Regions from separate parts of the Paenibacillus sp. FSL P4-0081 genome, predicted to be linked through region 2. Evidence: riboswitches for the same ligand, from Rfam matches in the RefSeq annotation. Region 2 holds a riboswitch; the other holds the start of a gene.
The links. A riboswitch is a leader RNA that binds a small molecule or an ion and turns the genes downstream of it on or off. The one in region 2 is predicted to bind cyclic di-AMP.
Positions count from the first base shown of each region.

Region 1 (4,761 bases), 2.1 Mb from region 2:
CGTTGATCAGGAATATATTCAGTGAATCTACCATATTCACCGCACTGACCGCCGCCATGCCGGATGAGCTGATCATCGCAGTGTTTACCAGATTAAGCCCGATGATGAAAGCCTGGTCAATCAGGATCGGAATAAATAAAGCTACAATTTGCCGGTAATCCATCCCTTCCCCGGAAAGGTACTTCTCCAGCCATTTTTTGGCCGGCAGTCGAGCCTGAAGCTGCATAAATATATCACATTCTTTTCTGTAGAATAATTGCGAGCAGACAGTACATTCCTTCCAGTTTACTACAAATCCAGCTTCACGTCTGTGACCAGTGAGAATAACCGGCACACAAAAAAGCAATAAATCCGCAATTCTCCATTAACGAAAGAACGGCGGCTTTATTGCTGCTGTATATGAATTACTGCTCTTTATCCCGGCCAAGCAGTCCGCTGAGCGCTTCGGTCACATTCATACCGGTAAGCGTCTGGGTCAACTCAGGAACCTGGGCCATTATTTTGGCGATATCACCGGTAATTTTGTTCACGCCTGAGGTAGCTCCATCCTGGGAAATCACTGTAATCTTATCCACCTTGGCGAGCGGGGAAGCAATTTTCTCAGCCAGCTCCGGCAGTATTTTCAGGAATTCCACGGTAAGCGCAGCTTGTGTGAACTGTTTGTACGCTTCGGCTTTCTTCTCCAGGGCTCCCGCTTCCGCCGCTCCGGCCAGCTGGACAATCTCCGCATTCGCTCTCCCTTTCGCCAGCTCAGCTTCCGCCGTGGCCAGTCCGCGCTTGGTCGTTGTCGCTGCCTCGGCTTCCGCCTCAAGAATCTGCCGCTGCTTGGCGGCTTCCGCTCTCATGACCGTAGCCTGGTTCTCCGCCTGGGCAGGCTTGATCACCGTTGCCTCCAGCTCCCGCTGTCTCAGCTCGACTTCAATTTCCCGGACTGTGCGGTTGGCCTCCGCTTCCATCTGCGTGATTTTGACCTGTTCGGTAACGAGCGATTGCTTAATTTTGTTCTGCTGCAATTCATACGCAAGATCCGCCTGTGCCTTCTTCACTTCTGTCTCCAGCTTGAAATCCGCCTGCTTGATGTTCAGTTCCTTCTCAAACAGGGATTCCTTCGCGCGGGCGGCGGTTCCCGCTTCAATGGTGGCCTGATGCGCATTGGCTTTGGCAATGGAGGATTCCTTCTCCGCCTCGGCCTGCTTGATCTGAATGTCGCGTTCCGCTTCCGCCTTGGCAATGCTGGCATCGCGGCGGATGCGCTCAATTTCCGGAACCCCCATATTGTCGATATACCCTTTGTCATCCGTAATTTTCTTGATGGTGAAGCTGACGACCTCAAGCCCCATCTTGTCGAGGTCCTCCGAGCAGGTCTCCCTCATCTTGCTGTTGATTTCATCAGGCGTCTTTAGGATGGATTCCACCGTCAATTGCCCGATTAAGCCGCGCAGGTGGCCCTCCACCGAATGCAGGATAATCGTCTCGCGGTCTTCTTCCGGCCGGTCGATGAACTGCTCACTGGCCGTCAGAATAGCGGTGGGATCGCTTTTGATTTTTATCTGGGCGACCGCCTCCAGGTTGAGCTTGATGCCCTGCCGGGAGAACATCGCCTGCGCCGGAATGACATCGAAGCTCATCAGCATCATCGAGATGGTCTTATTGTTCTGGAAGCCGGGGATGACGAACGTCCCGCCGCCCTGCACCACTCTTTTACCGCCGAGACCGTATACAATCATCGCCTGATTGGGCGGGACTTTTTTATAAGCGGTCACGATACTGAACAAAGCCAGCAGAATAACAACAACAATGCCTGAGATTAAATAAAGAATAACCATTTGGTCCGACACTCCCCGTCATTTATACTTCTCCGAATTCCCTCTCGAAGAGGGTTACTTCCGCCATTCCCTTATCCACCTTCAAAATAATCACCCTGTCGCCCCTCACGAGCTGCTGGCCGGTTGCTGCCCGCACTCCAATGGAGCGCATCGTTCCGTGCAGCACATATTTCATTTCCCCGGCTGCCCCATCCGCTGCAGGCACACTGATGTATCCAAGCTGCCCTGCCTGCTCATAATCCAATTCATTCATGCTGCTGTCATACCGGGTCATCACCCGGGCCAGCACTGCATACATCAGACACCCTGTCAGCAAGGCAATCATGGTACAGATCAGCACTACTGCAAGCACGCTCATTCCGCTGAAGCGGATAAGCACATAACCAGAGCCGCCCCAGACTGTTACAAACACCATCAGCGGGAGTATAGGCACAAAGCCCGGACCCCCGGCGTCACCGCCCCCCGCATGCAGATGACCCGCCAGGCTATGCCCGTGAAGTCCGCCGCTGAGGAGCAGGAGCAGTCCGACCCAGAAGCACACGATAAATATAGTTAAGATAACGATCACCTCCTTAGGCAGTTCAGATCACATTATAAAGATACTTTTTACGTTGTTATATGAATTGTTATTCTTGATTCAGACCGTCTTCCCCCACTGCCTGCACAGCAAAAAGACCACAGCAGCAGCAGGGCTCTCCGTGGTCGGTTAATCGATCATGGCGCTCATCCTCTCTCTTCGAGGCTTACGGGGTTAGCTGACGGATTCGGGCAGCGAGATTGCCCTACCTTGCCGGAGCACCGTTACAGCATGCAGCAAGGATTCACCCCAGGTGAGCGGCCGCTATCTGAGCAAAAGCCGTAATCACCGTTGGTTCCCCCGTTCCCATTACTGGAATTCAGCCATTTGAGAACAGTTAAATTTCATTCGGTTGTTGATTTGAATCTTACGCCTGCAGCCATTTAATGTAAAACGCTGCGGTTGACAAAAGAAGCCAAAAATGCCGTCCCTGCATGAATGAAGGCGTATTCTTTGCTTTCGTTCTTAAGCGGCCGATGATTTACTCCTTCTTGCTCCGTTTCTCTGGAGCAGTGCTGTTACATAGCAAAGAGGCTGTCTAGTAAGCAGTGAATCTGCTTACTAGACAGCCCCGGCCGGCAAATATTATCAATACAGTATAATTTCTTTATCGTTTCTGTGCTTCCAGCTCCCGCGTAAGCTCCAGCGCTTCAATACCGGCCAGCAGTACTATGCCAATTCCGTGAGTATCGTTGAGCTGCCAGGTGAGCTGCTCCTTGTAATAGAGCTTATTGAAGGAGTAGCCTGATCCCCGGCAGACGCCGTAGACATTCCCCTGCTTGTCGATGCAGTATTCGGCAAGGGCGTGCCAGCCGCGTATTGCTGCAGCGGCGTAGGGTTGCGGCTTGAGCAGCCAGCCTCTGCGTACCCCTCTCGCGAAGGCATACACGAACATTGAAGAGCAGGATGCCTCCGCATAGGTTTCAGCATCCGTCAGAACTTGATGCCATAGCCCTGCTGCATCCTGTAGCCGCAGATACCCTTCACACAGCTCCCGGAAATAATCCAGCAGCTCCGGCTGCTGCGGGTGCTGCTCCGGCAGAATCTCCAGCAGCTCGGTCAGTGAGAACAGCACCCAGCCGTTGCCTCTGCCCCAAGGCACACCGTTCGGCTTGCCGAATTTATAGTCATAGACATGGTGCATAATGCCAAGCTCCGGCTGGAACAGCCGCGCGCGGTAATGCAGAAACTGGGCCACGGCGTCATCCAGATAGGCAGCATTGCCGGTCAGCTGATAGTACCGGACCAGAAAAGGGGTGCTCATATACAAATCATCACACCACATTGTTCCCTGCATGAAATCGGTCGTGCCCCGGGTGCGGTAGAGCGCACCCGCCTCGTCACGGGACTGTGTCCCTTGAATGTAGCGGGCAATGTATTCTGCCGCCCCGGCTGCTCCAGGCAGCGGCTGCACGCTGTGCGCTGCCAGCATCGCCGCACCGAATGAGCCGCAATCATCCAGGGAGTCGATTAGCGCCAGCTGCTGATTAATTCCCGGAGCGCCGTAACGGCCCGTGTCCCAGAGTGAATATTCATGAAGCCGTGTGCACTGCTCAATATGGCCTCTGGTATAAGCGGTGTAATGGGAATCATCCAGCACTGTCCCTGTGCACAGCAGCCCGTATAACGTCACGCCCAGCGGATAATTCCAGCGTCCGTACAGCGTGCTCTCCAGATACGGCCTGACCGCTCCGCCGGGGCGGTCTACCCGCCAGAAGCAGCTCTCCGCCCCTTCCCCAAAGGGAGTATCCATCATAGCCGCCGCAGCAGCCTCCGGTGCAGCCGATGCAAGGAAGGTCCCCAGATACAGCCAGGGTCCTGCCTGCCCTTCCACAGGATGCGGCAAGACCAGGTTCACGGTGTCCGCTTCCGCTTCTCCCCCTGCGTCCGCCGCTTCCAGCCGGAAGCCCCAGTCCGGGCCGCCGCAGACGGCCTCGACCAGCAGATCATGGCTGCCGAAGCCCAGCGGCAGCACACATTCAAGCCCGGCACTCCCCCCGGGCTGGATGGCGGCAAGCCTGCCATCCACATAGACCCGGAGTGCCGCCACGTCCCGGCTGCGGAGGCTCAGCCGGGTGTCAGTGAAGCCCGGCGCTGTCACCGCCAGCCGGCTCCAGGCCAGCGCCTTCGCGCCGGGAACCTCGCCGAAGATACGCGCGAGATTCCCGGCGCAGGCCACGGTATCCGGCCATCCGGCCTGCGGATACCAGGCACAGCGGGACGCGAGCGCCGCTTCGTCCGCGCCGCTGCGGAATGCGCTTTGCAGCGGCTCCGCCTGGAGTGCTGCTGTTCCTCCTTGAGGAACGCCGGCGCGCTCGCACTCCGGCTGCAGCATCCATCTGCTCTGCTGCGGCGCGC
Region 1 covers NZ_CP009280.1:2,171,572-2,176,332, reverse strand. Annotated here, with positions in the region: gene P40081_RS09255 (MATE family efflux transporter) at 1-226, opposite strand, end outside; gene P40081_RS09250 (flotillin family protein) at 405-1,826, opposite strand; gene P40081_RS09245 (NfeD family membrane protein) at 1,849-2,394, opposite strand; cyclic di-AMP (ydaO/yuaA leader) riboswitch at 2,552-2,738, opposite strand; gene P40081_RS09240 (glycoside hydrolase family 88/105 protein) at 3,011-4,761, opposite strand, start outside.
Region 1: another riboswitch for cyclic di-AMP. It lies ahead of P40081_RS09245 (NfeD family membrane protein); the one in region 2 lies ahead of P40081_RS00500 (C40 family peptidase).

Region 2 (4,761 bases):
TTCCGGATAACGCTGCAAAGCCGCCTGAACGATGGCCTTCATGAACAGATGTCCCATGCCATGACCGCACAGATCGGGCCGCATGCCGATTCCAAGCCGGACTACACCCTCCATAGGGAACAGCTGGGCGAAGCCGCACAGGATTCCCTGTCCATTCACAACGGAAACGTATTGCTCGCTGCGCAGCTGCGGATCACCGAATTCAACACCGAGCGCCTGCATCTGCTCCCAGGGCATCCAGCCGTAAATATTATACGGGGGCCTGTAGTTCCACTCACAGATCTCAGCAGCATGCCGCGACTCCATAGGAACAACATAAAAAGTTACCGGGGAACTTATCATAAGCGGAGGCCTCCTTTCAATGGAACATTACTTCATTCTATAAATATTATATACAAAACGAGCCGGATTCGACGCAAAAACCTTGCAGAAAGACCGGAACTTGACAAACGCCAATAAATATTTTATGAAAGAGCGAAATTGGTGTTTTACAAATATAGAGCGGGGTAAGTAATTTTATAGACAAAAAAATAAGCCCTCCTCCAAGATTTCGGCAAAAATCCTGGAAAAGCGCTTATATTTAGGACAAATTATTGCACATCGTCATTCTCTTCGGAATCCGCAGCCACAGTCTTGTAAGCATCTGTACTCATAATCCGTTTGGCGCCAACGTAGCGGTTGACGTAGTAGCTGTCACTCAGCGAACTGATGGTTACACCACGCGAGGAAGAAGCATGTGCGAACTCACCGTCACCAACATAAATACCGACATGAGAAATGCCTTTGCCGCTTGTATTGAAGAATACAAGATCGCCCGGTCTCATTTCATCGCGGGATACAGCAGTGCCCATCTCATATTGGGAGCCGGATTGGTGGGGCAGGTTAATTCCGATCTTATCAAAAACATACATTGTAAATCCGGAGCAATCAAAACCGTTCGTGGATACACCGCCGGATACGTATTTGGTCCCGATGGCTTTGTCGATAACTTTATCCATTTTGGAATCCGCGAAAGCGCTTCCTGCTCCAATGGTGAAGATGATGGAAAAGCTTAGTACTGCGGCTGCTAGCTTCTTCTTCAAAAGTAAATACCCCTTCCAAATGCCTACGAGGTTAGCTTAAGGGTTCGGTTGAAGGTCCCCTATGACCCCTCTTAGAATAGGAGGTCAATTCACCCAAAGTTGGTTCCCCCGTTTCCCTAAATCTTTAGGGAACTCGGCACGACTGTTGATTAGGATTAGCTGTTATTCAATACATGACAAAACCTTTGTTAAAAGCGATTCAATAATTACAAAAATGTTACTAAAAGCTCACTGCGATAATTGTAGCAAAGACTAGGGCGCTTGGCAATCACTTATAACATATTAATGCATTTTTTTTGCGTTTTTTAGAGTTATAGCTGCATAGAAAGACTCATATTTACGCAGCAGGTGAGCTATTGATGGATTTTTCTTTGGATTTGGGATAAAAAGGTGTTTCAGGGCCTGCAGATGAGTGTAAAAGGTAGAATAAGGAAAAGGAAAAACCCGGAAATGATTACGGCAATAATCAAAACCGGGCTCGTATAAGTTACATTTAGTTGTTAGAGGTACGAATATTCGAGGAAATGTTCAAGGGTTCAATCGTAAGCGACAGCTTGGTAGGCTGTTGTGCTCATCACTCTTTTAGCGCCAACGTAGCGGTTGGCCCAGTATGCCTGACTCAGCGAACTGATGGTTACACCACGCGAAGTGGAGGATTGTGCGAATTTGCCATTGCCGACATAAATACCGACATGGGAAACTCCGTTGCCCAGGGTATTGAAGAATACCAAATCACCGGAACGCAAATTACTCTTGGATACGGCTGTTCCAACGCTGTACTGTGCCTTAGAGGTGCGCGGCAGGGTAAGGCCGATACTCTTGAATACGTATTTGGTGAATCCGGAACAATCAAAGCCGCTGGTGCTGGTGCCCCCGGTTTTATATGACGTTCCAATGGTTTTTGAGATCACAGTATCCATTTTGGAATCTGCGAAAGCGCTGCCTGCTCCAAGTGTGAATACCATCACAAGACCCAGCGCTGCTGCGGTGCATTTCTTCTTAAAATTCTGACTTCTCAAAAGATGTACTCCTTCCAAGGCCTGCGAGGTTAGCTTAAGGATTCGGTAGAAGGTTCCCCTATGACCCCTCTAAAGCGAGATCAATTCACCCAAAATATGGTTCCCCCACTCCCCGGTGCAGGGAATTCGGCGTTTTGTGCACCAGAATAGTGACATATCGACATAAGGTTAAAGGCTTCGGTTACATAGCTGCTTCATTCCATTTGAAAGATTACAAATTTGTTACTAGTAGTACAGGCATCATTGTACCAAAGGATTTACAGTTTTGCAAATGCACTTGTCGCAGCTGTAAACAAAAAAGAGTCATGCACCTCACCAGAGGGGCGATGACTCTTTTAGTATGCCGTTTTGGCGGCCGATTATTGTGGGAATGATTTACTGGACCAGAGATGATACTGCGCGGCTATGCCCCACATTTTGAATAGGGTGGACGGCAGTGGAGCTGCCTGGCGCAGGAACAGGGCCGGGAGGCCGGGGCAGAAGAGCGCTGCAGCGCTGCAGAGGATCAGCGTCAGCAGACTTCCTGCGCCTATAATGACGGATATCCCGATGGAGTGGAGAAGCACCTTCAGACAGACCAGCAGCGAAGTGAACATGCCCGTGCCGGCGGTATAACCGAACTGCATATACAGCAGCAGCTTGCGGATAAGGAAGAGGTAGACGAGCCAGCCCAGCACATAAGGCACGAGCGTCAGCAGCAGCGGATAATCGAGAATGCCGTTCAGAAGCAGACGGTACATCTTCGGCAGCAGCCAATAGAGCGGCAGAAGGGCCAGCGCCCATTCAACGAGACTGAACAGCAGTACAGGCAGACCATAACGCTTCATCCCGGGAAAAAAGAACAGTCCGCGCTCCCCGGCACGTTCCTGGTGAAGCTCGTGCAGCAGGCCCGCCCGGATAAAGGGGGAGAGCAGCAGCCGCAACAGAGTCAGTGCCAGGAGCAGCCATAGCCATTGCCGGACGTCCGGGTCCGTGTGCAGCGCAGCCTGCCCCTCAATATAATACAGCAGCCTGCCTATGCTACTGCCGCCGGCATTCGCATCCGGATAGCGCAGCAGTACCGGAACGACGGCGCTTTTAATGAACTTGTACATGAAGTAGCCCCAGAACAGCCGGTAGATAAATAGCAGAATCAGGATATAAAATTGCTCTTTCATGCTGTGCCAACCGCGGGTTATCGAAATTTTCACAATCCTTCACCTCACCAGACAAGAGTTCCGAGCAGGGTTTCAAGCAGTGTCGTCGCACTGAGCGTCCAGCGGGAAAGAGTATTGTGCTCAAGCTCCGCCATTCTGAAATTATTGAGATGCTTGCTCTCCAGCAGTATGGAATGTCCCGGATCAATCTCGGCGGAGACCAGAGGTGCTTTATACGATAATTCAAACGATGTTGTCTTCCCTTCGCCGTTCCAGTATTGCTGAACCGAGTACCCGTCCGAGAAAATAAATTTTACAGGGACATCCCCGTAATGGCTGCCCTTGTTACTTACCTCAACTACAGCATCATATTGAATCCCCGCTCCGTTGCCGCCGTCCCGTTTAGCCGTGAGCCTGATGTCGTCTACTGCAAAATCAGGGGCTCCGCCGCTGTAGACATACTGGTCAAAATAAGTCTGCCAGGATTGCTTGGTTACTTTCTCCACAATCTTCTGGAAGTCAGCGGTTGAGGGATGCTTGAAGCGGTATTTACGGGCATAAGCAGCGAGAATGGCATCCATGTTCTTGGCTCCTGCTAACCGTTCGATGTCACGGAGCACCAGCTTGCCCCGGATATAGACATTGCGTGTGTAGGCATCATCTCCGGTGTATTTCCACGTCTCCAGATTGAGCGGCTGCGAGGAGGAGACCAGACTGGACTGCAGCGGGAGGCTTGAGGCAACGCCATATTCCTGCTCCATCAGCCGGTCTTCGGCATATGAGGTGAAGCTCTCGTCCAGCCACGCCTCCTCGAATTCATTGCTGGCGACCATGCCATAGAAATACTGGTGACCGATCTCATGGATCACGGTCCGTTCAAGCGAAGTGCCGGGCGATGCCTCGGCAGCACCGAAGGCAGTGATCAGCGTCGGATATTCCATCCCCCCGGCCCCATTGCCAGATTCAGGCGGGACTACAATGGATAAGGTGGAGTAAGGATACGGGCCATACCACTTGCTGAAGGCGGTCAGGGCAGCCTCTGCGGCCTGGAAGTAGCGCTCCTGAAGATCCTTATGCAGCGGGTCCAGATAGAGCTTGATCTTTACTCCGGGCACCTGCGGCGCGGAGAAGGCCTTCTCGGCAACCACAAAATCCGGCGATGCCGCCCAGGCGAAGTCATGAACATCATCTGCGTAGAACTGATAGATTTTGCGGTCCTGTACCAGCCGCGCGTTCTTCACCGGAAATCCGGTGGCGGCAACCTTGTAATCGGACGGGACGGAGATGGTTACATTGTAAATACCGAAGTCACTGTAGAACTCAGATGTGCCATGGTACTGATGCAGATTCCAGCCTTCCTCCTGTACTCCCCTTGTGCCAGCAGGCTCGTAGACGCTGAGCTTGGGAAACCACTGGCCGGCCATGACGAAGTTGCCGGCGGTTCCCATACGGGCGAATATTTTCGGCAGCTTGACCTCAAACTGGAGTTTGAGTGTTACGCTCTCACCACCGTTTACCGGCTGG
Region 2 covers NZ_CP009280.1:102,914-107,674, forward strand. Annotated here, with positions in the region: gene P40081_RS00490 (GNAT family N-acetyltransferase) at 1-342, opposite strand, end outside; gene P40081_RS00495 (C40 family peptidase) at 591-1,082, opposite strand; cyclic di-AMP (ydaO/yuaA leader) riboswitch at 1,088-1,231, opposite strand; gene P40081_RS00500 (C40 family peptidase) at 1,619-2,047, opposite strand; cyclic di-AMP (ydaO/yuaA leader) riboswitch at 2,105-2,243, opposite strand; gene P40081_RS00505 (hypothetical protein) at 2,461-3,258, opposite strand; gene P40081_RS00510 (M1 family metallopeptidase) at 3,303-4,761, opposite strand, start outside.